Regions from separate parts of the Stenotrophomonas sp. YJH_SMC_133 genome, predicted to be linked through region 2. Evidence: predicted binding sites of a transcription regulator. Region 2 holds the regulator's gene; each other region holds the start of a gene.
What was found. Region 2 encodes FliA, which starts transcription of late flagellar genes. Its sites were predicted from a motif close to TAAAGTTTNNCNNNCNNNGGCCGATAA; they were not measured.
Positions count from the first base shown of each region.

Region 1: a site for FliA is predicted at 2,008-2,034, ahead of AC5P78_RS00325 (methyl-accepting chemotaxis protein). Genes of this name have one in related genera too.
Region 3: a site for FliA is predicted at 6,009-6,035, ahead of AC5P78_RS14995 (GGDEF domain-containing protein). Genes of this name have one in related genera too.

Region 1 is NZ_JCAFTW010000001.1:76,018-83,915, forward strand. It holds gene AC5P78_RS00310 (hypothetical protein) at 1-251, shown strand, start outside; gene AC5P78_RS00315 (M23 family metallopeptidase) at 187-864, opposite strand; gene AC5P78_RS00320 (L,D-transpeptidase family protein) at 869-1,831, opposite strand; gene AC5P78_RS00325 (methyl-accepting chemotaxis protein) at 2,064-4,190, shown strand; gene AC5P78_RS00330 (hypothetical protein) at 4,281-4,571, opposite strand; gene AC5P78_RS00335 (hypothetical protein) at 4,586-5,125, opposite strand; gene AC5P78_RS00340 (alpha/beta fold hydrolase) at 5,266-6,006, shown strand; gene AC5P78_RS00345 (hypothetical protein) at 6,016-6,507, opposite strand; gene AC5P78_RS00350 (catalase) at 6,530-7,898, opposite strand, start outside.
Region 2 is NZ_JCAFTW010000019.1:26,247-34,144, reverse strand. It holds gene AC5P78_RS20275 (chemotaxis protein CheA) at 1-320, opposite strand, end outside; gene AC5P78_RS20270 (protein phosphatase CheZ) at 323-928, opposite strand; gene cheY (chemotaxis response regulator CheY) at 928-1,320, opposite strand; gene AC5P78_RS20260 (RNA polymerase sigma factor FliA) at 1,378-2,121, opposite strand; gene AC5P78_RS20255 (MinD/ParA family ATP-binding protein) at 2,118-3,005, opposite strand; gene flhF (flagellar biosynthesis GTPase FlhF) at 2,992-4,608, opposite strand; gene flhA (flagellar biosynthesis protein FlhA) at 4,754-6,814, opposite strand; gene flhB (flagellar biosynthesis protein FlhB) at 6,859-7,898, opposite strand, start outside.
Region 3 is NZ_JCAFTW010000010.1:3,036-10,933, forward strand. It holds gene gpmA (2,3-diphosphoglycerate-dependent phosphoglycerate mutase) at 1-349, opposite strand, end outside; gene nfi (deoxyribonuclease V) at 444-1,118, shown strand; gene AC5P78_RS14980 (cation diffusion facilitator family transporter) at 1,355-2,335, opposite strand; gene AC5P78_RS14985 (hypothetical protein) at 2,557-3,483, shown strand; gene AC5P78_RS14990 (TonB-dependent siderophore receptor) at 3,529-5,778, opposite strand; gene AC5P78_RS14995 (GGDEF domain-containing protein) at 6,068-7,483, shown strand; gene AC5P78_RS15000 (MFS transporter) at 7,566-7,898, opposite strand, start outside.

The sequences.
Region 1 (7,898 bases), on a different contig from region 2:
TGCGGCTAACCGTGCTGGAGGTGGACCCGGCGCTGGCCGATCGCGCGGCCACCGTCGAGCTGCAGCCGCCACTGGACCTGTTGAAGCTGACTGACCTGGATTATGTCTGGTTGTGGCCGTTCTTCTTCTGGAAGGTGGCGGCACTGCTCCTGCTGATTCCAGGAGCTGCCTTGGCGGTGTTCACGTTCACTTTGCGGCGCTGGCAGCACCGGGCTTCGAAGCAGGCGGATTCAGCAGTGGATACGGATTGATCGATTCCCCCTTCCACCACTGCTTCTCCGGCCCCAGCACGTGCACTTCAAAGTGCAGATGCGGAGCCTCGGCACTGGCGTTGCCGGTGCTGCCGACATAGCCGAGGACGTCTCCGCGCTTGATCACCTGCTTCTCCGCCAGGCCATCGGCGTAGCGCTGCAGATGCGCGTAGTAGTAGCACCAGCGTCCGCTGGGCTCGAACTGGTAGATCGTCAGGCCACCGCGCTCGCTGTCGAACAGTTTTTCCACCGTGCCATCGGCCACTGCCAGCACCGGCGTACCGGCATCGGCCATGATGTCGATGGCATCGTGCACGCGGCCTTCGCTGCGCGCATCGGTGAACGTGTCGCGCAGCTGGGAGGCCAGGACGCCCTGTACCGGCAGCAGCAGACCCGACGGCGCATCCGCAGTCCGCGCAGCTGACGGTGCGGTGGCGGCGGGGGCAGGGGCCGTGCCGAGCGGCGCTACCGATCCCTTGGCCGGCGCCACAGCGGCTGCCGGTTGTGCTTCCGGCAGCGAGGCGGCTACCGGCTCGCCTGCATCGCGGCGCAGCCACCAGCCGGCCCCCAGTCCCAGCAGCACGCCCAGCACGATCAGCTGCGAAAGACGCATCGGCTCACTCCTGCATCACCACGGGGACGGAGGTATCCACCGCATCGGCCACGCGCAGCGCATCCCAGTTGGTCATGCGCACGCAACCATGTGACTCGGTCTTGCCGACATGGCCGGGCTCGGGCGTGCCATGCAGGCCGTAGTGTGGCTTGGACAGGTCGATCCAGACCCGGCCGACCGGATTGTTCGGGCCCGGCGGCAGTGTCGCCTTCTTTTCGCCCTTGCGCGCATCCCAGAACAGCTTGGGGTTGTAGTGGAACGGCGGGTCGCGATACACGCCCAGGATCTTCCATTCGCCAATCGGCAGCGGATCATGCTGGCTGCCGGAGGAAACCGGCACCTGAGCGATCACCTTGCCCTGCGCATCCAGCAGCTGCAGGCTGGAATCGGACTTGTCGACGACCACCTTGGCCGCCTTCGGTAGCGGCGATGGTGCGACATTGGGCACCTGGATGCGGTTGCCCGCCTTGCTCAGATCCACGCCCGGATTGAGCAGCTTCAACAGCTCAGGGGATGCGTGGAAGCGTTCGCCCAGCGACTCTTCGACGTTGTTGAAGCCCAGCGATTTCAGTTTGGCCTGTGCGGCGGGGCCCTTCGGCATCGCTTGGAACGGCCCGGCGACATCCTCGCTGGTCAGCGTGTAGCTGGCCAGGGGGGTGACCCTATCAGCCTGCAGGGCCTGCCAGGTCGCGTCGTCCAGTTCACCGGTGACGGTCAGGCCGTGCGCCGCCTGGAAACCCGACACCGCGCGCCGCTGGTTGCTGCCCACTTCACCGTCGATCTGGCCGGGCGAGAAATTCGCGCGATCCAGCAGCACCTGGGCATGCAGGGCGGAACGTGCTGCGGTGTCCGGTCCGGCCTTCTCGGCAATGGGGGCGGGCAGTCCAGGCGGCGGTGCCTGCGCGAACGCCGGCGATGCCAGCAGCGAGAGAGCGAGCAGGGTGGATCGGTACACGGGTAATGGCATTGGGAACTCCAGCAGATGACGCCACCACCTTGCCTGCAGGCCGCGCCGAGCCGCCGTGAAAGAGATCTGACGTCTGCATGAGCAGTCGGGTCGTTGCGCCACCGTCCCCGCGCGGGTGCCGCCGGCCAAGGGCTCACCAAGGTGAATGGTGCCCCACGCCATTGGCGGTTGGCGATCAAGATTGCCTGGCGGGCCGCCGATAACGCCACATCCCCCCGTTTTGGATGTACCGATGAACTACTTGAGGAATGTCAGGGTTGCCTGGCGTCTTGGGCTGGGCTTTGGCCTGTTGCTGCTGTTGGTTGCGGCCGTGGTGGCCACCGGCGCCACCGCCAGTGTCGTGCAGAAGCGCGCGATGCAGCAGGTGGTCGATGTCAGCGTGGCCAAGGTGCGCCTGCTCTCGCAGATGCTCGATGCCAACAACCAGATGATGGTCGTTCGCCGCGAGATGCTGATCCGCCAGGGCGATGACCGTGGCCATGATGAGCAGCGCATCGCCGATCTGGTCAAGCGCTATGAGGCCAGTTGGACGGCCTACCAGGCGCTGCCCAGCGACGCCGAGGGCAAGGCCATTGCCGAAACCATCGCCGCCAAGCGTGCCATCGCGCGTCCGCTCAACAAGCAGACCAGCGAACTGATGGAGCAGGGCGACTACCCGGGCGCCGTGGCGCTGACCCTGGGCCCGGTGCAGGAAGCCGCCAACGGCTGGAACAAGGCGCTGTCCGATGGCGTGGACTTCGAAGAGAAGGAAAGCCGTGAGGCGGCCGCCGAGGCGATCCGCCTGGGCGAGCGCAGCCTGCTGCAGCTGCTGGTGCTGGGCGGCGTCGCGCTGCTGGTGGGCATCGGTGCCTCGGTGATGATCGGGCGCAGCCTGACCGGCCCGTTGGCCCGCGCGGTGAACCTGGCCGAGCGCCTGTCCAAGGGCCAGCTGGACCAGGAGTTCCGCCTTGGCGGCCGCGATGAACTGACCCAGCTGGGTGAAGCCATGGCCAGCGTGCGGCAGAGCGTGCAGGCGGCGATCGGCGCACAGCTGCAGATGGCCGAACAGCACGAGGCGGGTGCGATCCGCTACCGCATGGACGCCAGCGCCTTCCCCGGCGATTTCGGCCGCATGGTGCAGGCCACCAACAGCCTGGTCGAATCGCACGTGCAGGTGGAACTGCTGATGGCTGAAGTGATGCAGCGTTACGCCATCGGTGACCTCAGCCGCGACCTGCCGGACTACCCGGGCGAGAAGGGCACGCTGACCCGCACCCTGGCCGCAGTGAAGCAGAGCCTGATGGCGATCAACGCGCAGATCGATGCACTGGCCCGGGCCGCGCGCGCCGGTGATTTCAGCATGCGTGGCGATGCCGCTGCGTTCCAGTTCCAGTTCAAGGCGATGGTCGAGCACCTCAACGGCATGATGGCCAGTTCGCAGGCCAGCATCGCTGATGTCTCCGATGTGCTGCGTGCGATCTCGCACGGCGACCTGACTGCACGCATGGACGGCGAGTACGACGGTGTATTCGCCCGCATGCGTGACGACGCCAACACCACCACCGCGCAGCTGACCGGCATCGTGCGTGGCATCCAGGTGGCCGCCGACAGCATCAACAACGCGGCGCAGGAACTGGCCGCCGGCAACAACGACCTGTCGCGCCGCACCGAGCAGCAGGCCGCCAACCTGGAAGAAGCCGCCGCATCGATGGAGGAACTGACCTCGACTGTGCGCCAGAATGCCGAGCTCGCTCGTCAGGCCGACAGTGAAGCGCACGCCGCCGGTGCCGCCGTACGCGAAACCGAGCAGGCGATGGCGCAGATGGCGTCGGTGATGGGTGAGATCGATCAGTCCTCGGCACGCATCTCGGAAATCTCCACCGTGATCGACGGCATCGCGTTCCAGACCAACATCCTGGCGCTGAATGCTGCGGTTGAAGCCGCGCGTGCAGGTGAGCAGGGCCGTGGTTTTGCCGTGGTCGCCAGCGAGGTACGTACGCTCGCACAGCGTGCCGGTGTCGCCGCCAAGGAGATCAAGGAACTGATCGAAGACGCCGCTGCCAAGGTGAAGAGCGGCCTGGCGGTGACCGTTGAATCGGAAGCCGCGATCGCCCGCGTGGCCCAGGCCAGCTCGCGCACCACGCAGCTGATGAGCGACATCGCAGCGGCCAGCAAGGAACAGGCCGCCGGTATCGAGCAGGTCAACCAGGTGGTGGTGCAGATGGACCAGGTGACCCAGCAGAACGCTGCGCTGGTGGAAGAAGCCACTGCCGCCAGCCGCGCGCTGGAAGAACAGGCGCATGCGCTGACCACGTCGGTGGCGGTGTTCAAGGTGGAGCAGGGCGCGCGCATGCCCATCGTGCCTGCGCAGGCGGCGTAAGCAACCTGCGACTGGATGTTGGATGACGCCCTGCATCGCGATGCCCCGCATGCAGGGCACCGCATGCACGCAACCGGTCGGTGCCGCTGGCTAGCGGCCGCGCGCGGCGCGTTCGATCAGCCAGCCGGCTGCGTACAGCAACAGCAGTGTTGGCGGAACCAGTACTGCATACGCGGTCGACCAGGGTTTGCCGTACAGCAGGCTGCCTGCGCCGATGGCATCGAGTGCAGCAGACTGCAGGGTGATGGGGAGCGACATCAGGATATAGGCCCCCTTCGGGTCCGCATCCGACTGCGCGCCGTGAACCAGCCATGCGGTCAACAGCAGGTAGACCACGCAAAGCGCAAGACCGGTCCAGCTCAGTAATCGCCGCATCTTCATCCGCATGCCTCCGTTCAACGGACGTCGAAGTGAGCCTGCAGAGGCAGGCTCACATTCCGCAGCAGATCCCTGACCACCACCTGCGCAGTCCACGTGCCTTTCGGATCACTGGCCTCGGCCACGAACTTCAGGTGCAGGTTGGTCATGTACAACAGGGTTGGCGGGCCGGGCAGGGCAGCGGTGAAACAGGGAACATCGCGTTCGTCGATGCTGGTACTGCCGTCCGGGCGCAGCATGCGCAGATCGCAGTGCACCTTGGGTACGCGGTTCTCATCCAGTTGCGGGTTGGACAGGAATGTCAGCAGGAACAATTCACCGCCCGGGTGGACTTCGTCGGCCTGGGTAAAACCGGGAGTGGTCTCTGGTGGGGTTTCCCACTTGGCCCGCCAGTCGGCATCGGAGGTGACCAGCAGCGATGCCGCAAAGCCACCGCTGGATTTCATGGCATCGGTCTCCGGCATCGCCTTGCCTGCCCCGTTTATCCAGCCATCGCTGGCGGAACTGTTCAGTGGCAGCATCATGACCATCATGGCCAGCGCGTAGGTCCATCGCATCAGAGGCTCTCCTTGGCAGCCGCGTCCCGCAGCAGAGCGGGGAGTATCGCTCAACCTTGACCGGCAAAGCAGCAGGAGAGCCGGAGCGAAGGTTCCGCTGCCTGCCGATGTGGGCGATGCTTGCCAGCAAAGGAGGTGACATGGGAATCGGGCGCGAGGAAAAGCCGGGCTGTGATTCAGCATCACCCACGCCGCAGCACGTGCTGATGCTGCCCGGGCTGGATGGCTCCGGCAGGCTGTCGATCCCGTTTCTGTCAGCACTCCAGGCTCATGGGCTGACGACGCAGGCGATTACGCTGCCTGCGCAGGGAGGGCAGGATCACGCCACGCTGGCCCAACGGCTGTGGTCGCAGCTGCCCGGCCATCCCTTCATCCTGCTTGCCGAGTCCTTCTCGGGCCCGTTGGCGGTTGAACTGGCCACGCGACAGCCCGCCGGGCTGCGCGGACTGGTGCTTGCCGCGACCTTTGCGCGTCGACCGGTGCCATTGCCGGCAGCCAGCGCAGCCCTGCTGACGCCGGCCTGGCCTCTGCCTCCCGTGGCGTTGCTGGCGCGCCTGCTGCTGGGGCGGTGGCGCACCCGCGAGCACCTGTCGATGCTGCGCGATGCGCTGGCCCGGATTCCGGCGGCCACATTGCGGCAACGCGCCGCAGCGACCCTGCGCGTCGACGTACGCGCATTGCTGCCGGCAATCGACGTGCCGACGCTGTGCCTGCACGCGTGCCATGACCGCCTGCTGTGGCCGCCCAGCGTGGCAGAACTGCAGGCCCTTTTGCCGGATGCCCGGCATGTTTCGCTGGAAGGGCCGCATCTGCTGCTGCAGGCACGCGCTGACGCAGCCGCAGCCGAAGTTGCCGCGTGGATGAGGACGCTGTCGCCCTGATCGAAGGACTCAGCCGCGCGCGCGGGTACGCGCTGCCTTCTTCGCCGCCACCTTGCGCACGGCCTTCTTCGCCGCACGTGTCTTCGCCGCCTTCTTCGCTGCAGCACTGCGCGAGGCGGCTGTACCGGCCTTCTTGGCCGCTGTCTTCTTTGCGGTTTTCTTTGTGGCTGTCTTGCGAGCCGGTGCCTTCTTTGCCGCCGCCTTCCTGGCTGTCGTCTTCTTCGCAGGCGCCTTCTTCGCCGCCGTCGCCTTGGTCGTGGCCTTCTTTGTGCCCGACTTTCTGGCAGGCGTTTTCTTGGCGGCCGTCTTGCTGGTCGCCTTCTTCGTACCCTTGCGCGCGCTGCCGCTACGCTTGCCACCACCATCCTGCTTGTTCACGGTCGCCCAGGCAATGCGCTCGGCCGTGCCTTCGCTGGCACCGCGCTCGCGCTCGCTTTCCTCGATGTGCTCGGCCTGGCGCTTCTGTTTATCGGAATATGCGGATTTGTCACCACGGGGCATGACAGTTCTCCTGTTGTTGTAGTCAGGCCAGCAGGCGCAGCTTGGGTTCGCGCGCCCACTGGCGGGTGGCGGCCGCCGCCAGGAATGCCTTGGCGTCTTCCGCTTCGACGATGCCGGCGTCGTTGCCGACCCTTGCCGCCTTCAGCAGCGTCTGGCCGCCCGCATCGCTGGCGATGGCCTTCAGGTGCGCCCACGCCTGGCTGACGAATTCGATGGCTGCACTCTCTTTCGACAAGGCCTTCGCCGCTTCCGGGCTGAGCACCACGGCTACTGCATCGAACACGGCCGACGGGGTGCCCGCCAGTTGCCCATCCGCCGCCTGCAGCGCGCCATCGCTGAGCGTGGCGCCACCCACTCTGGGGGCGACCAGCTTCACATCCGCACCTGCTTTCCTGGCTGCCTTGCTCAGGCTGGCAATGATCCGGGCATCAGAACCCTCATCGAACAGGATGCCGATGCAGCGCCCTTGCAGGGTGGGTTTGTTGCGACCGATCACCCGCACTTCGGGGGCGGGGGGCATGTCCCGCACTGGGGTAGCGGTCGGCGCCGGGTCGGGCAGTGCAGGCAACGCCAGACCATCGGCCACGCGCTGCGCCAGTGAGTCATCGATGTTGCGCAGGTGGCTGACGGTGCGTACCCGCACCTTCAGCGTTTCCACCTTGGACAACTCGAACACCAGCGCCGATGCCAGGTGCGCCTGCTCCGGCTTTTCGAGGCTGCGGAAGAACATGCGGGCCTGGCTGTAGTGGTCGGCGAAACTCTCCGCGCGGGTGCGACCCTTGCGGCCATCGTCGGCGCTGGCATGGCTGCGGAATCCGGCAGGCGTCTCGCGCGGGGTGTCCTCCTGCAGCGAACTGGGATCGTAGGCCACCCGGCCCTTGGGAACCTGCATCTGCATGTGGCCGTCGCGCTGATGATTGGCAAACGGGCACTTGGGCGCATTCACCGGGATCTGGTGGAAGTTCGGGCCGCCCAGGCGCAGCAGCTGGGTGTCCAGGTAGGAGAACAGGCGCCCCTGCAGCAGCGGGTCGTTGCTGAAGTCGATGCCCGGTGGCACGTTGGCCGGGCAGAAAGCCACCTGCTCGGTCTCGGCGAAGAAGTTGTCCGGCCAGCGGTCCAGCACCATGCGCCCGATGACCTGCAACGGCACCAGCGATTCGGGAATGATCTTGGTCGGGTCCAGATGATCGAACGGGAATGCGTCGGCGTCTTCTTCGGTGAACAACTGCACCGCCAGTTCCCATTCCGGGAAGTCGCCGCGCTGGATGGCCTCGAACAGGTCACGGCGATGGAAGTCATTGTCGGCCGACTGCAGCTTCAGCGCTTCGTCCCAGACCGTGGACTGGATACCCAGCTTGGGCCGCCAGTGGAACTTGACGAACGTTGACTCG
Region 2 (7,898 bases):
GAGGACACGGCGTCCAGCATCGACTGCAGGTAGTCCAGCGATTGCTGGGCGGCGTCGAAGTGGTGGGCCTGCAGCACCGCCTGCCCGGCACGCGCGATGCCCAGGGCCTCTTCAGCGGCGTGGCACAGCTCGACCATCGCAGTGACGCCAAGGAAGCCGGCACCGCCCTTGAGCGTGTGGTATCCACGGAACACCGCGTTGAGCTGCTCGGTGTCCTGCGGTGCCTGCTCCAGCGACACCAGCTGTTCGCCCAGGCGATCCAGGATTTCCTGTGCCTCGATGATGAAATCGGCAGTGATGTCGTCGGATACCGCGCTCATGCTTACAGCCCCAGATCCGACAACAGGTCGTCGGCGTCGTTCTGCGAGACCGCGTGGCGGTCCAGTCCCTTCAGTGCCGGCCCGGCCAGTTCCGGGTCGGTGCGATGCTGTTCCGGCGGCAGGCCGAGTGCGCCGAAGCCCTCGTGCACGCGGCGGACGATGCCGACCACGCGACGGATGATCTGCCCGGTCAGGTCCTGGTAGCTCTGGGTCAGGGCGATCTCGGTCAGGTTGTGGCGGATGCGCTCGAGCTGCGCGTCCTGGCCCGGCTGCAGGCCTTCAGCGCGCAGCTGTTCGGTCAGGCTGCGGCATTCCTCGGCCAGGTCCAGGGTGCGGTGCGTGGCCTGTTCGGTCATGGCCACCACGTGGTCCAGGCGTGCGCAGGCGTCGTCCAGCTCACCGGCCTCGCTGGGCACGGTCGGCAGCTCACCCAGTGCCTGCCCCAGCTCGCGGGCCAGCCGCGAGAGGCCGCTCATCATCGGCTGCGTACGCAGCGCGACCAGTCCGTCGATGCGCTGCCGCCAGGCGGCCTCGTCACCGGACTCGAGTGCGTCCAGGGCTTCCTGCAGGCGCAGGGAGAGGGCGCTCTTGTCGACCGTGGTATCCATCAGGCGCTGGCCGCCAGGCGTTCGAAGATCTTGCCGAGCTTCTCTTCCAGCGTCTGCGCAGTGAACGGCTTGATGATGTAGCCGTTCACGCCGTTCTGGGCGGCTTCGATGATCTGTTCGCGCTTGGCTTCGGCGGTGACCATCAGCACTGGCAGGGTCTTCAGCTTGGCATCGGCACGGATCGCCTTCAGCAGCTCGATGCCGGTCATCACCGGCATGTTCCAGTCGGTGACCACGAAATCGAACGGCTGGCTCTGCAGCAGCGACAGCGCGGCATGCCCGTCCTCGGCTTCGGCGGTATTGGTGAAGCCCAGATCGCCCAGCAGGTTCTTGACGATCCGACGCATGGTCGAGAAGTCATCGACGATCAGGATGCGCATGTTCTTGTTCAAAGCAGAGTTCCTTTGTTGTTCATTCCGGGCGGCCGGGGGCAGCCGCCTCGGGCATGTTCATTCTTCCAGGCCGGCGTCCGCCGCCTCGAAAATCTTGAGCCGGCCACGCAGGCGCAGCACCGCCTGGCCGTGGATCTGGCAGACCCGCGACTCGCTCACGCCGAGCACCGCGCCGATCTCCTTCAGGTTCAGTTCCTGCTCGTAGTAGAGCGAGAGCACCAGCTGTTCGCGCTCGGGCAGGTGGCCGATGGCCTTGCCCAGCTCGCGGCCGAACTCACCACGCTCCAGTACCTGCTGCGGGGTCGGGCCGCCCTGGGCGACGGTGTCCAGCTCGCCCTGGTCCTCGATGCGCGACTCCAGGCTCAGCACCTGGCCACGTGCGGCGTCTTCCATCAACCGCAGGTATTCGGGCAGCGGCATCTCCATCGCGGCGGCCACTTCGGTGGCGCTGGCGGCGCGGCCGCTGCTCTGTTCCAGGCGGCGGATGGTGGCGGCGGCATCGCGTGCACGGCGGTGCACGGAGCGCGGCACCCAGTCGCCACGGCGGATCTCGTCGATCATCGAACCGCGGATGCGGATCGAGGCATAGGTCTCGAACGAGGCGCCCTGGTCGGCGTCGTAGCTGCGCGACGCTTCTATCAGGCCCATCATGCCGGCCTGGATCAGGTCGTCCACTTCAACGCTGGCCGGCAACCGCGCGGCCAGGTGGTGGGCGATGCGCCGCACCAGGTCCGAATGCTGGGCGATGACCTCGTTGGCCGCCGAGCGCTGGACTTCCCTGTACTGGGCTGCGCCTTTCATGCGGCCACCCCGCGCTGCTTGAGGATGCGCTCGAGGAAGAACTCGACGCCGCCACGCGGTTCGGTCGGCGCCTGCCAGCGTGCGGTGCGACGCGCGATCTCGGTGATCGCCAGCGCGGCCGGGCTGGACGGGTAGGCCTTCACCACCGGCTGCTGGCGCTGCACCGACAGGCGCAGCCAGTCGTCCTGCGGCACGCAGCCCAGGTAGTTCAGCGAGACATCGGCGAGGAACTTCTCGCAGACGCGGGTCAGCTTTTCGTACAGCACGCGGCCCTCGTTGGGGTCGCGCACCATGTTGGCCACTACCTGGATGCGGTCCACGCCGCGTTCGCGCGACAGCACCTTGATCAGCGCGTAGGCGTCGGTGATCGAGGCCGGCTCGTCACAGACCACCACCACGGTGTCCTGCGCGGCCTGGCAGAAGGTCAGCACGCCGTCGGTGATGCCTGCGGCGGTGTCCACCACCATGATGTCCAGTTCGCGTTCCAGCTCGGAGAACACGTTGACCAGGCCGACGTGCTCGGCCGGGGCCAGCTCGGCCATGTGCCGGCGGCCGGACGCGGCCGGCACCACCAGCACGCCGTTCGGGCCTTCGACGATGACGTCGTCCAGCGAGCAGCGGCCGGCGACCAGGTCGGCCAGCGTGAAGGTCGGGTTCAGCCCCAGGATCACGTCGATGTTGGCCAGGCCCAGGTCGGCGTCCAGCAGCAGCGTGCGCTTGCCCATCCCGGCCAGTGCCACCGCCAGGTTGGCGGACACATTCGTCTTGCCCACGCCGCCCTTGCCGCCAGTGACGGCAATGGTGCGCACAGGGCCGAGCGGCTCGCTGCGGGTGGCCGACAGCGGGAAGGTCTTGGTCAGCTTGGCGTACTCACGCGACGGCATGGTTCAACTCCGGGTTGCAGGGCATATCGGCCGCTCGGCGCAAATCTTCAAGGCGAAGTACAAGATTGGCTGCACTGGCCCGGTGCAGGTCGTCCGGAACGTCCTGGCCATCGGTCACCCAGGTGATCGGCAGGGCGTGGTCCACGGCCACTGACAGGGCGTTGCCGAAGCGGCCCGTCTCGTCCAGCTTGCTCAACACCAGGCCCTGCAGGTTGGCGGCGCCGAAGCGGCGGACCACCTCGTCCATGTCGCCGAAGCTGGTGTTGGCCGGCAGCACCAGCAGGGTGCGTACCTGGCGGGCGGCGCGCAGCCACTGCAGCTGCGCGGCCAGCGCGCGGTCGCGCGGGCCCAGCCCGGCGGTGTCGATCAGCACCAGCTTGTAGTCCTTCAGGCGTTCCAGCAGCTGGTCCAGGTCGGTGCCGCTGTTGGCCTCGTGCACCGCGATGCCGAGCTGGCGGCCGTAGCCGTACAGCTGCTCGCGGGCGCCGATGCGGGTGGTGTCGGTGGTCACCAGGGCCACGTCGCGCGGCGCATGCTTCTCGGCGAAGCGCGAGGCCAGCTTGGCGATGGTGGTGGTCTTGCCGGCGCCGGTCGGGCCGACCAGGGCGATCACGCCGCCTTCTTCCAGCGGGTCGACCGGGGCGATCGGCAGCTTGCGCGAGATCAGCCCCAGCATCAGGCCGCGGCCACGATGGGCTTCGGTCTCCAGCGGGATCTGCATGGCCACGTCGCGGGCCAGCCCGGCGTCGAAACCGTACTCGTCCATCAGGTCCAGCGCGGTGGCGCGCACCGGGCTGCCACGCAGGCGCTCGTCGGTGAAGCGGTTCATCTCGCGCTCGATCACCTGGCGCATGCCGGCCACTTCCTGGCGCAGCTGGCGGATCTCGGCGTCGTCCTGGGCAACCACGGTCAGCGTCGGTGCCGGGGCCAGCATGGGGGCCGGGCTGGCTTCGCCGGCGGCTTCGACCGCTGCCGGTTCGCTGGCGGCGATCCCGGGCTGCGCTTCGGTCACGGCAGCGGTCGGCAGCGGCGGCGGCTGCACGGCCGGGGCCACGCTTTCGTGATGCATGTCGTGCGGCGGGTCGATCTGGAAGCGGGCGCGGTTGGCCGGCACGGTAGCGGCCGGTGCAACGATGGCCTCGGCGAACGGGGCGAAGCTCTGTTCGGGTAGCGCCGGTTCGTTGACGGCGGCGCGCGCCAGGGTGGCGGCGAAGCCAGTGCTGCCACGGGTCGGCACGATCTCGTCGGCGCTGTCCAGGGTACGGCCGGTGGCCCCAACGGCCGCACGGGCGAGGGCGGCCACCGCCGAGGTGGTGGCGGCGACCGGTTCCGGCGCCGGGGTGCTGCTGCGGCGGCGGGTGACCGCGGCGATCACCGCGTCGGCGGCGGTGCGCGGCTTGGGTGCCGGCGGCGGTGCGACATCACGGCGCGAGGCTTCCAGTGCACGCTGCACGGCGCTCTCGTCGTAGTTGGCCGCGGCGACGATCTCGATGCCTTCCTCGATCCGGCGGTTGGACAGGATCACGGCGTCAGGACCATGTTCCTTGCGCACCAGGTTCATGGCCGAGCGCATGTCGGCGGCGACGAATCGTTTGATTTTCATGCTGTGGTCACGGGACGAAGACGGCGGGGTGGCGGTCGGAGAACTCGGGTGGTCGGTGGTCTGCACGGTGCGGGTTCCCCTTGGTATCTGTATGTTGCGTTGGTTCGAAGGTGGTGTCTGTTTTCTGGCGCATCGGTGGGCGGCGTCAGCTGATCGTTCCGACCAGCTTCAGGCGCTTGTCCTCCGGCACCTCGCTGTAGGCCAGGACCGACAACGACGGAACGCTGTGGCGGACCAGGCGCGCCAGCGCGGCGCGCACCGGGCCCGGTACCAGCACGACCGCCGGCTCGTTTCGCGCTTCCTGCTTGCTGACACATTCGGCCAGGCTCTGGTGCAGTCGCTCTGCGAGTCCGGGTTCCAGCGCGGCGCCGTTGCCCTGCGTGGACTCCTGCAAGACACGTTCCAATTGCGGGTTGAGGGTGAACACCGGCAGCTCCGCCGACATTCCGGCGATCTCCTGCACGATGAAGCGGCCCAGCGCGGTGCGCACGGCAGCGGTCAGCACCGCCGGGTCCTGGCTGCTGGGCGCGTGTTCGACCAGCGCCTCGGCGATCTTGCGCAGCTGTCGGATCGGGATGCGCTCCACCAGCAGGTTCTGCAGCACGCGCACCACCGCCGACAGCGGCAGCGCCTTCGGCGTCAGATCTTCGACGAGCTTGGGCGCGCTCTTGGCCAGGTTGGCCAGCAGGTGCTGCACTTCCTCGTGGCCGAGCAGTTCCGGCGCATGTTCGCGGATCAGGTGCGAGAGGTGGGTGGCCACCACGGTGGCCGGGTCGACCACGGTGTAGCCCAGCGTTTCAGCCTGGGCACGCTGGTGCGGCTGGATCCAGGTGGCATCCAGGCCGAACGCGGGATCCTTGCCGGCAATGCCCTCCAGGGTGCCCAGCGCGCTGCCCGGGTCCAGCGCCAGTTCGCGGTCGGGGTGGATCTCGGCGGTGGCCACCGGCACGCCGTGCACCAGCACGCGGTAGCCGTTGGCGGGCAGTTCCAGGTTGTCGCGGATATGCACCGACGGAATCAGGAAGCCGACGTCCTGGGTCAGCTTGCGGCGCACGCCCTTGATGCGCGCCATCAGTTCGCCGCCCTGGTTGCTGTCCACCAGCGGGATCAGCCGGTAGCCGACCTCCAGGCCCAGCGGATCGACCGGGCGCAGTTCGTCCCAGCTCAGTTCGGCGGTCGGCGCAGGTGCCGCCGGGCGGCCGAGTGCGTTGAGTGCGGCCGCGTCATTGCCGGCGGCTGCCGGGTCGGTGGCTGCGGCCTTGCCCTTGCGGTAGACCTTCCAGGCGATGAAGCCGAGGATCGCGGCCAGCGTCAGGAAAGCGACGTTGGGCATGCCCGGCACCAGGCCGACCACGCCGATGATGCCGGCGGTGATCGCCAGCGCGCGGTACTGGCCGAACACCTGGCCGGTCATCGCCTGGGCCATGTCCTGCGAGCGCGAGGCGCGGGTCACCAGCATCGCCACCGCGCTGGAGACCAGCAGGGCCGGCAGCTGCGCCACCAGGCCGTCACCGATGGACAGCAGGGTGTAGGTGGCAGCGGCTTCGCCGAACGGCATGCCATGCTGCAGCACGCCCACGGCCAGGCCGCCGAGCATGTTGATGAACAGGATCAGGATGCCGGCGATGGCGTCACCGCGGATGAACTTGCTGGCGCCGTCCATCGCGCCGTAGAAGTCGGCTTCCTCGCGCACTTCCTCGCGGCGCAGCTTGGCTTCTTCACGCGTCAGCAAACCGGCGTTGAGGTCGGCGTCGATCGCCATCTGCTTGCCGGGCATTGCGTCCAGGATGAAGCGCGCGGTCACTTCCGAGACGCGGCCGGCGCCCTTGGTGATCACCACGAAGTTGATGATGGTCAGGATCGCGAACACCACGATGCCGACCGCATAGTTGCCGCCGATCACGAATTCGCCGAAGGCGGCGATGACCTTGCCCGCGGCATCGTGGCCGTTCTGGCCGTTGAGCAGGATCACGCGGGTGGACGCCACGTTCAGCGCCAGCCGCAGCATGGTGGTGATCAGCAGCACGATCGGGAAGATGGTGAAGTCCAGCGGGCGCTTCACGTAGACCACCGCCAGCAGCACCATCAGCGAGATGGCGATGTTGAAGGTGAACAGCGCATCGAGCACCGGCGCGGCCAGCGGCACCACGACCATGGCCAGCAGGGCCAGCACGATCAGTGGCGCGCCAAGGCCCTGGCGGATCATTTCCAGGGCGCGGCGGGTATTGAAGCCGGCGGAGGGCTGGGCGCTCACGGGCGGCCCCCCTTGCCGAATTCATCCACCTGGATGTGCGGGGCGTCCGGCATCGGGCCAGTGCGCCAGGCGCGCAGCTGGTAGACGTAGGACAGGACCTGGGCGACGGCCGAATACAGTCTCACGGGGATTTCCTTTCCGAGTTGGCCTTCCCGATACAAGGCGCGTGCCAAAGGCGGGGCGGAGACGATCGCGACCTTGTTGCCGTCGGCCACCTCACGGATGCGCAGGGCGGTTTCGTCCACGCCCAGGGCGACCACGGTGGGAGCATTCATGGTCCCACCCTCGTACTTCAGGGCCACCGCGTAGTGCGTCGGGTTGACCACCACCACGTCGGCGGTGGGTACCGCCTCCATCATCCGGCGGTTGGCCATCTGCTGCTGCAGCTGGCGGATGCGGCCCTTCACCTCGGGGCTGCCCTCGCTTTCCTTCATTTCCCGGCGCAGCTCTTCACGGGTCATCTTCAGTTTGCGCATCCAGTTCCAGCGCTGGTAGGGCGCATCGATGGCGGCCAGCACCAGCATCGCGCCGGCGGTGGCCAGCAGCAGGCGCAGGGTGAAGCCCAGGCCATCGGTGATGGCGGTTTCAAGCGGGTGGTGGATCAGCCCGCGCAGGGTGTCGAAGCCGGTCCAGACCACCAGCCCGGCGGCGACGCCGACGAAGGCCACGCGCAGCAGCGATTTGGTGAACTCTGCAATGGCCTCCGGGCCATACAGGCGCTTGAGCCCGCTCATCGGGTTCATGCGGTTGATGTCGGGCAGCAACGCCTTCTGCGACCAGCGCAGGCCGCCCATCACCAGCGGGGCGACGAAGCTGGCCAGCAGGCAGACCAGCACCAGCGGTGCGATCACCAGCATGAACTGCAGCAGCAGGTCGCCGAAGTGGCCGAACAGTTCCTTCGGGTTCTGCCGCAGGCTCTGTTCCGGGCTGAGCGCCTGCTTCATCCAGGCCGTGGCGCCACGGCCGATCGAGCCGCTCATGGCCATCACTGCCAGCACGCCGGCACCGAAGACGGCGGCGGTGCCAAGTTCGCGCG
Region 3 (7,898 bases), on a different contig from region 2:
AACGGCGCCACACCTTGACCTGCTCCTCGCCGTGCTTGGCGGCGGTCTCGGCCTTGTCCAGGCCCTGCAGGCCGCCGTAATGACGCTCGTTGAGGCGCCAGGACTTGTTCACCGGCAGCCAGTCCTGCTCCAGCTCGGCCAGTGCACCCTGCAGGGTGTGGATGGCGCGCTTGAGAACGGAGGTGTGGGCGACGTCGAACTGCAGGCCTTCCTCACGCATCAGACGACCGGCGGCGGCCGCTTCCCGGCACCCCTGCTCGGTCAGGTCGACATCGACCCAGCCGGTGAAGCGGTTGTCCAGGTTCCACTGGCTCTGGCCATGGCGCAACAGTACGAGTTTACGGGTCACTGCAGGGTCTCCAACGCGAGGAAAGGCAGGCCGCCATTGTAGCCCCGGCCGCCACTCACCGGGCCGTGGCGCCACCCATGCGATGCTGTGGCCAATGAATACGGTGATCGACCCCGGGCGCTGGGAAGGAAGCGTCGCCGCGGCCCGCGCGCAGCAGCTCCAGCTGGCCGGCCGCGTGGAGCGCCAGGACCGCCTGCCCAACGACGTGCGCTGGCTGGCCGGGCTGGATGTGGGCTTTGAGGACAACGGTGCCACCACCCGCGCCGCAGCGGTCCTGCTGGATGCGAAGACATTGCAGCCCGTGGCGCAGGAAATAGCGCGCATTCCCACGGTGATGCCGTACATTCCCGGCCTGCTCAGCTTCCGCGAGCTGCCAGCGTTGTTGGCCGCGCTGGCACTGCTGCCGCGGGCGCCGGATCTGGTGTTCGTCGATGGCCACGGCATCAGCCATCCGCGCAGACTGGGCGTGGCCGCGCATCTGGGCGTGGTCACCGACCTGCCGAGCATCGGCGTGGCCAAGTCGAAACTGGTGGGCCGGTTCGTCGAACCAGGTGCCGAAGCAGGCGCGCATACGCCATTGATGGACGGTGACGAGCAGCTCGGCTGGGTGCTGCGCAGCAAGGTGCGCTGCAAGCCGCTGTTCGTGGCCGGCGGCCATCGGGTCAGTGCCGATACCGCGCTGGACTGGGTGCAGCGCACGCTGCGCGGTTACCGGCTGCCGGAACCGACCCGGCTGGCGGATCGGCTGGCCTCGCGACGGGACGAATGACCTTCGCTGTTCTCGACGGATGCAGCCTGCACGGTCGCGTCGGGACGACAGGGTAGAGTCGACTGTCAGTCGACTAACGCGCGCAGCGCGGGCTTCGTCGCAGCCTCGCCGGAGAGCAGTCGACTGACAGTCGACTCTACCAAGGCGGTTTCGCCCGGTCGGTTTCGTCCAAGCGGTTTCATCCATGCGGTTTCGCCCGACCGGTTTCACCCGATCCGCGTGACGGCATATCCCATTCAGCGATGCACGTGACCGCGATGGCCCTGCGCGTCCTCGCCGTGGTCATGGCCTTCATGGGCCTCGTGCTCACCGCCCTTGGCCGGCGCCGGCTCACCACAGGCTTCACCGCAGTGGTCCGCTTCAAGCTGCAGTGTCACGTGCTCGATGCCGAAGTCATCGTGCAGGCGCCCGCTCAGCTCACGGCGCAGCGCATCGGCTTCGGTGCCGTCGCGCATCACGACATGCGCGGTCAGCGCCGGCGTGCTGGAGGCCAGCGCCCACACGTGCAGGTCATGCACGTCCATTACCGCGGCATGGCTGGACAGGCTGTCGCGCACCTTGGCCACGTCCATGCCCTTGGGCACGCCTTCCAGCAGCACGTTGATCGCCTCGCGCATCAGCACCCAGGTGCGCGGCAACACCCACAGGCCGATCAGCACCGCCAGGATCGGATCGATCGGCTTCCAGCCGGTGAACTGGATCAGCACCGCACCCGCAATCACCGCCACCGAGCCGAGCATGTCCGCCCACACTTCCAGGTAGGCGCCCTTCACGTTGAGACTCTCGCCGCTGCCGGCCTGCAGCAGGCGCATCGAGATCAGGTTGATGACCAGGCCGGCCGAGGCGATCACCAGCATGCCGGTGGAGGCGATCTCCTGCGGCTTGCTGAAGCGCCCGACGGCTTCCCACAGGATGTAGCCGGCAACCACGAACAGCATCGCGCCGTTGATCATTGCGCCCAGCGCTTCCAGGCGCGCATAGCCGTAGGTGCGGCGCGCATCCGGCGGGCGCCGGCTCAGCCGCACCGCGACCAGCGCGATCATCAGGGCCAGCGCGTCGGTGGCCATGTGTGCCGCGTCGGACAACAGCGCCAGGCTGTTGGTCCAGAACGCGCCCACCACTTCGACGAGGAGGAAGGTGGAGGTCAGGCCGAGCGCCCACCACAAGGGCCTCTCATGGCGGATCTCGGACGGCAGGTGATCGTGGTCGTGGCCCATGGCAACAGCTCCTTTGCGATGGAGGCAGGCTACGCCGGCGGCCGTGGGGAAACTATCACGGTGTTTATAACATTGCAGACTGCACGCCGCGGCTCGCCGCAGCTTGCGCCCGTGCCGGGCCACACTATGATGACCCCATCCCCTCTGGATGGGGAACGGGCAGCCAGACCGCTTCGGCGTTGCGGCCCGCAATGGACACTCAAGCACAAGGAATCCGGAACATGTGGACTACCAAGACCCCCTGGGTCGCCGTCGCCGTGGCCTGCGCGCTGGGCACGGCCGCAAGCGCCTCGGCCAAGACCTGCCAGCAGAATTTCCAGGCGGTAGGCGATCCCCGCAATGGCCAGTTCTTCACCTCCGAAGTCACCCTCCCCGGCCTGAAGCCCCGCAGTGCGCTGGGCCAGCTGCGCAAGGCGGCACTCGACGAAGGCAACAACTTCGTCAGCGGTGATGTCATCACCGAGACCGAAGGCCAGATGTACGTGCTGCAGACCGACACCAAGATGCCGCTGGTCAGCATCATCACCGCCTCCAATGGCGGCAACGTGGTGGTCGGCACCAAGCTGTCACGCGGGCAGACCGCCAAGGAAGAGGACGCACGCAGCGCGCTGTGTGGCTGGCTGGACAAGCTCAAGACCGGCCCCGAAGGCGAGGCGATCGCAGAAGCCGTGCGTGTCTCCAGCGGTTTCGACAAGCCGATCCAGGCCACTGCGGTCGGCATGTCCACCGAAATGGGCAAGGACGCCAAGCGGCTGCAGCGGGAAATCAACACCGCACCGCTCAGGGCACTGTTCTCCGGCACCAGCACCCCGCCGGATACCGACGCGATGTACCAGCCGTTGCTCGTCAAGTATTTCGGCCGTCGTTTCATCATCGATGGCCAGGTCTACACCGCCCAGCCCAACCGCTTTGCCAAGACCTTCGAGGTGGGCTATCTGGTCACCAAGATGAAGGGCATCGGTGGCATCGGCGGACGCCAGTCGAACGACGACAACAATGCCAACTTCACCGTGCACTGTGCGCTGGCGCCGGATCAGATGGCGCTGGGCGCCACCCTGCGCGAGAACGACTGGGTGAAACTGGAAGGCGTGGTCGACAAGATGGACACCGGTGGCGTCCACCTGCGCGATTGCCGGCAGGTGAAGTAGCCTTCAGGCTGCGCCGGGGAACGCCCCGGCGCAGGCCTCATCGGGTCAGAACCCGAAGCGCAGGCTGGCCCAGTACGCGCGGCCCGGCTCGTTGTAGGTCGCCGCGCCGGCATCGCTGCTGTTGGCCTCGCGGAACAGGCGCTTGTCGGCCAGGTTGTTCACGCCGAAGCCGAAGCTGACCGTCTCGGTCACCTTGTAGCGCGCGCTCACGCCCCAGATGTTGTATGCACCGCGATCCTGCAGTGCGATCGATGGGTCGCAGGTGCCGGTGCAGCGCGGATCATTGTTGATGTTGGTAGTGGCCGGCTTCTGCTTGCCGTAGAACGTGCCGGTCAGCAGCAGCGACAGCTTGTCGGTGGCCTGCCAGTCCAGCATCGTGTTGACGGTGTACTTCGGAATCACCGACAGCGGCTGGCCGGTGCGCTTGTTCTCGTTCTCCACCATGTAGGTGAAGTTGTTGCTCCACTTCAGGCGGTTGCCCTGCTCGCCCAGCAGCGGGATTACCAGGTTGCCTTCCAGCCCCTGCACGATCGCCTTCGGCGCGTTCTCCCAGCGGAAGATGCGGCCCCTGGTGTCGGCAGTCAGGGCGATCTGGGTGTAGCCGGCCTGGATCTTGTCCTTGTAGTCGTTATGGAAGTACGTCAACGAGGCCTGCCAGCCGCTCTGCGGTGCCCACTCGATGCCGAGTTCCTTGTTCAGGCTGGTTTCCGCCTTCAGGTCCGCATTGCCGCGCATGTAGCAGCCGGAGCCCAGGCTCGGCAGTGCATTCGGGCAGCCATTGCCACGGGTGTAATACAGATAGTCCGGATTCGACTGGTACAGGTTCGGCGCCTTGAACGCCCGGGCGATGCCGCCCTTCACCACCCAGTCGCCGTTGATGCGGAACTGCGCGTTGAGGCTGGGGCTGGTGTTGTTGCCGAACTGGCTGTGGTGGTCGAAGCGCAGGCCCGGGGTAACGATCCAGCGCTCACCCAGGTAGATGTTGTCTTCGACGAACACGGCGGTGGTCTGCGCATCGGCCTTGCCCCGCGCACGATCGGCCGACAGCCCCGGGATGCCGCCGCCGCTGCTGCTGGACTGGCTCATCGAGTACGGGTCGGTCAGGCGGCTGTCCAGGTATTCAAAGCCAAGCGTCCAGATGTTCTCGGCACCACCCAGCGTGGCCGGGAAGCTCACTTCGCCGTCCAGCTGGTAGTTGCGCAGTCGCGAGGTCGACCAGTCGCTGCCGTTGAAGCTGCCTTCCGGGCCACCGGCCAGGCCTTCGTTGATGCGTGAGTTGTTCACCGCCTCCACCGCGGCCGTCACCCGCGAGGTCACGTCGCCCCAGCGGCCACGATGGGTGATCGCGCCGGTGTTGCGGTACATGCGGTTGGTCTCCGCTTCGCCCTCGGCCAGTGCCGCCAGGTCAACACCGGTCGATGTACCGGTGGTGCTGACCGCGCGATCACCAGCGTAGATGTTGCCCTGGCGGCTGGTGCCGGCTTCGAACTCCACCACCTGGTTGGCGGTCACGTCCCAGCGCAGCAGCGCGTTGACATCGCGGTTCTTGACGCCCTCGCGGCCGGCCGGCGGCACCGCGTTGGGGTTGGTAGCGTACTGGCGGTTGAGCTCCAGCGAGTCCGCGTCGGTCTTGTTGAGATTGCCGTACAGGCGGAACGACAGGGTGTCGGTCATCGGCCCACTCAGCTGCAGGCCGACGCGTTCGCTGCCACCTTCGGCGCTGTGTTCGGGCACCAGCCCATACAGGTCCACCGCACCGGTCAGGTCACCGGTCGGGCGCTTGGTGATGATGTTGACCACGCCGCCGGAGGCACCGGAGCCATAGCGTGCCGCCGCCGGGCCGCGCAGCACTTCGATGCGCTCGATCATTTCCGCCGGCACCCAGTTGGTGTCACCGCGGGTATTGCGCTCGCCGCTGCGCCCCATGCGCACGGCATCGCGTGCGCCGATGCGCTTGCCATCGACCAGGATCAGGGTGTTTTCCGGGCCCATGCCGCGCAGGTCGATCTGGCGGTTGTTGCCGTACTGGCCCGAGGCGCTGTTGCCGGTCAGGTTGACGCCCGGCATGGTCCGCAACAGCTCGGCGATGTCGTTGGCTGGCGGGCGCCGGGCGATATCCTCGGCGGTGATGGTCGAGGTGCCCAGTGCCTGGCGCGCGATCTGCGAGGCGGTGACGTGCACCGTGTCGATATCGGTGGCGTCGGTTTCGGCCTGGGCGGTCAGGGCGCTGCCCGCCAGCAGGGCGGCAACGGCAAGCGCCAGCGGGCGCGGCGAATGGACAACGGCAGGAGACATGATCAGGACCTTCTGGCAGGGCTGCGGGGCCTCTGGCAAAGGGCTTGAGGCAACGACGAGGGGGGGGAGGCGGAGCCGTCCTGCAGGCACCTGCAGCCCGCTCCGTGCGCGCATTCTCCCATCAATGCGAGTGATTCTCAAATGCGTTCACTCATTGCCGCAGCGGCGTCGATGTGCTTTGCGCACCGTGCAAGCCTGCACCGCGCGTAAACTGCCCGGCTACCCCGCCATCAACCGTATGCCGCCGCGGCCGATACCCGTGGTTTGCCGTACGCAGTCAGAGATCGACGTGGAACCACCCCAACTGGACGATGCCAGCCAGCCGCTGGCCGAGGCCTGGCAGCAATGCCTGCTACAGGCCGGCCCTGCCGCCACCGCGCTGCTCAAGGCCGCTGCCACCGATGCCCCACCCGCGCTGGCCCAGCGCTTTTACGAAGTGCTGCTGCACGACGGGCGCGCACGCCGCTTCCTGTCCCACGACCAGGTCAAGCAGCGCCTGCAGCCGGCCATGCAGCGCTGGCTGGTACAGCTGCTGACCACCGACGCCGCTGGCATCGCCACCACGGTCGCCTCGCAGCGGGTGATCGGCGACGTACACGCACGGGTCGGCATCCCGGTCGACCTGGTCACCCGCGGTGCGCGCGTGCTCAAGCACGAGCTGTTCGTGCGCCTGCGGGACGACGCGCCCGACAGCGCGACCGCGTTCGCCGCCATCGCCTGCTTCAGCGCGATCATGGACATCGCCATGGAAGGCATGACCCTGGCCTACACCCATGCGCGCGAGCGCTCCACCCGTGCCGACGCCGCCTACCGGCTGTTCTCGCTGGTACAGAACGTCGGTACCGAACGCGAGCGCCAGCGCGCATTGCTGCTGGACTGGGAGAACGCCCTGCTCTACGCCCTCGCCGGCCACGTGCAGGCCAGCGACAACGCCAGCCTGGCCACCTCGGAGTTCGGCCTGTGGTTCACCCACAAGGGCATCCCCAGCTTCGGCGAAAGCAGCGAAACGCAGCAGGTGGGCCAGTTGATGGCCCGCATTGACGGCCACCTGCAGCGCGCGAGTGGCGATGCTCCGGCGCAGCGACTGGCGGTGCTGCCGGCCATCCGCGAGGACCTGGCCGCCATCCGCACCCTGATGACGCTGCTGTTCGAGCGCATCGGCGAACTGGATGCCGGCAGCGACGCGCTGACCAACCTGCTCAACCGTCGCTTCCTGCCCACCGTGCTGCGCCGGGAAATCGAGCTGGCCACGCGCAACCGCACACCGTTCTCGCTGCTGCTGCTCGACCTGGATCATTTCAAGGCAATCAACGACGGCCATGGCCACGATGCCGGCGACCGTGCGTTGCAGCACGTGGCCGGCCTGCTCGGCCAGCTCACGCGTGGCAGCGACTACCTGTTCCGCTATGGCGGCGAAGAATTCGTGGTGGTGCTGGTGGCGGCCAGCGAATCACAGGCGACCGTGATCGCCGAGAGCCTGCGCCGGCAGATCGCGCAATCGCCCGTTGCGCTGGCCAATGGCCAGGTGCTGGAGCTGACCGCCAGCATCGGCGTGGCCGGTCACGATGGTCATCCGGACTACGAGCGGTTGATGGCACGTGCCGACGCCGCGATGTACGAGGCCAAGCGCAGCGGCCGCAACCGCGTGGTGGTCGCCAGCGCGGACCTGCAGGAAGCCCCGGGGCGGCGTGCACTGCAGCGATGACGGCAGGACAGGTAGAGTCGACCGCTGGTCGACTATCGCGCGCAGCGCGGGATTTTTCGCCGTCGGAACGAAGAGCAGTCGACTAAAAGTCGACTCTACCGGTTCGCGCGCCAGCCGCTGCTTTCACCGCCCCCACCCGCCATGCTGCCCACCACAGCAGCGCCAGCAACGCGATGCCTGCCCCCAGCAGGCACACAGCGGGCCAGCCATGCCGCACCTGCATCCAAGGCCCCGCCGCCGCTCCCGCACCGCTGCCCACCGCATAGAACAGCATGTACAACGCCACCAGGCGCCCATGCTGTTCTGCCGGTGCACGCAGCAACGATGCCTGGTTCGAGACATGCAGTGCCTGGCCGCCCAGGTCGAGCACGACCACACCCAGCAACAGCAAGGACAGCGAATGCGGCAGGCCCAG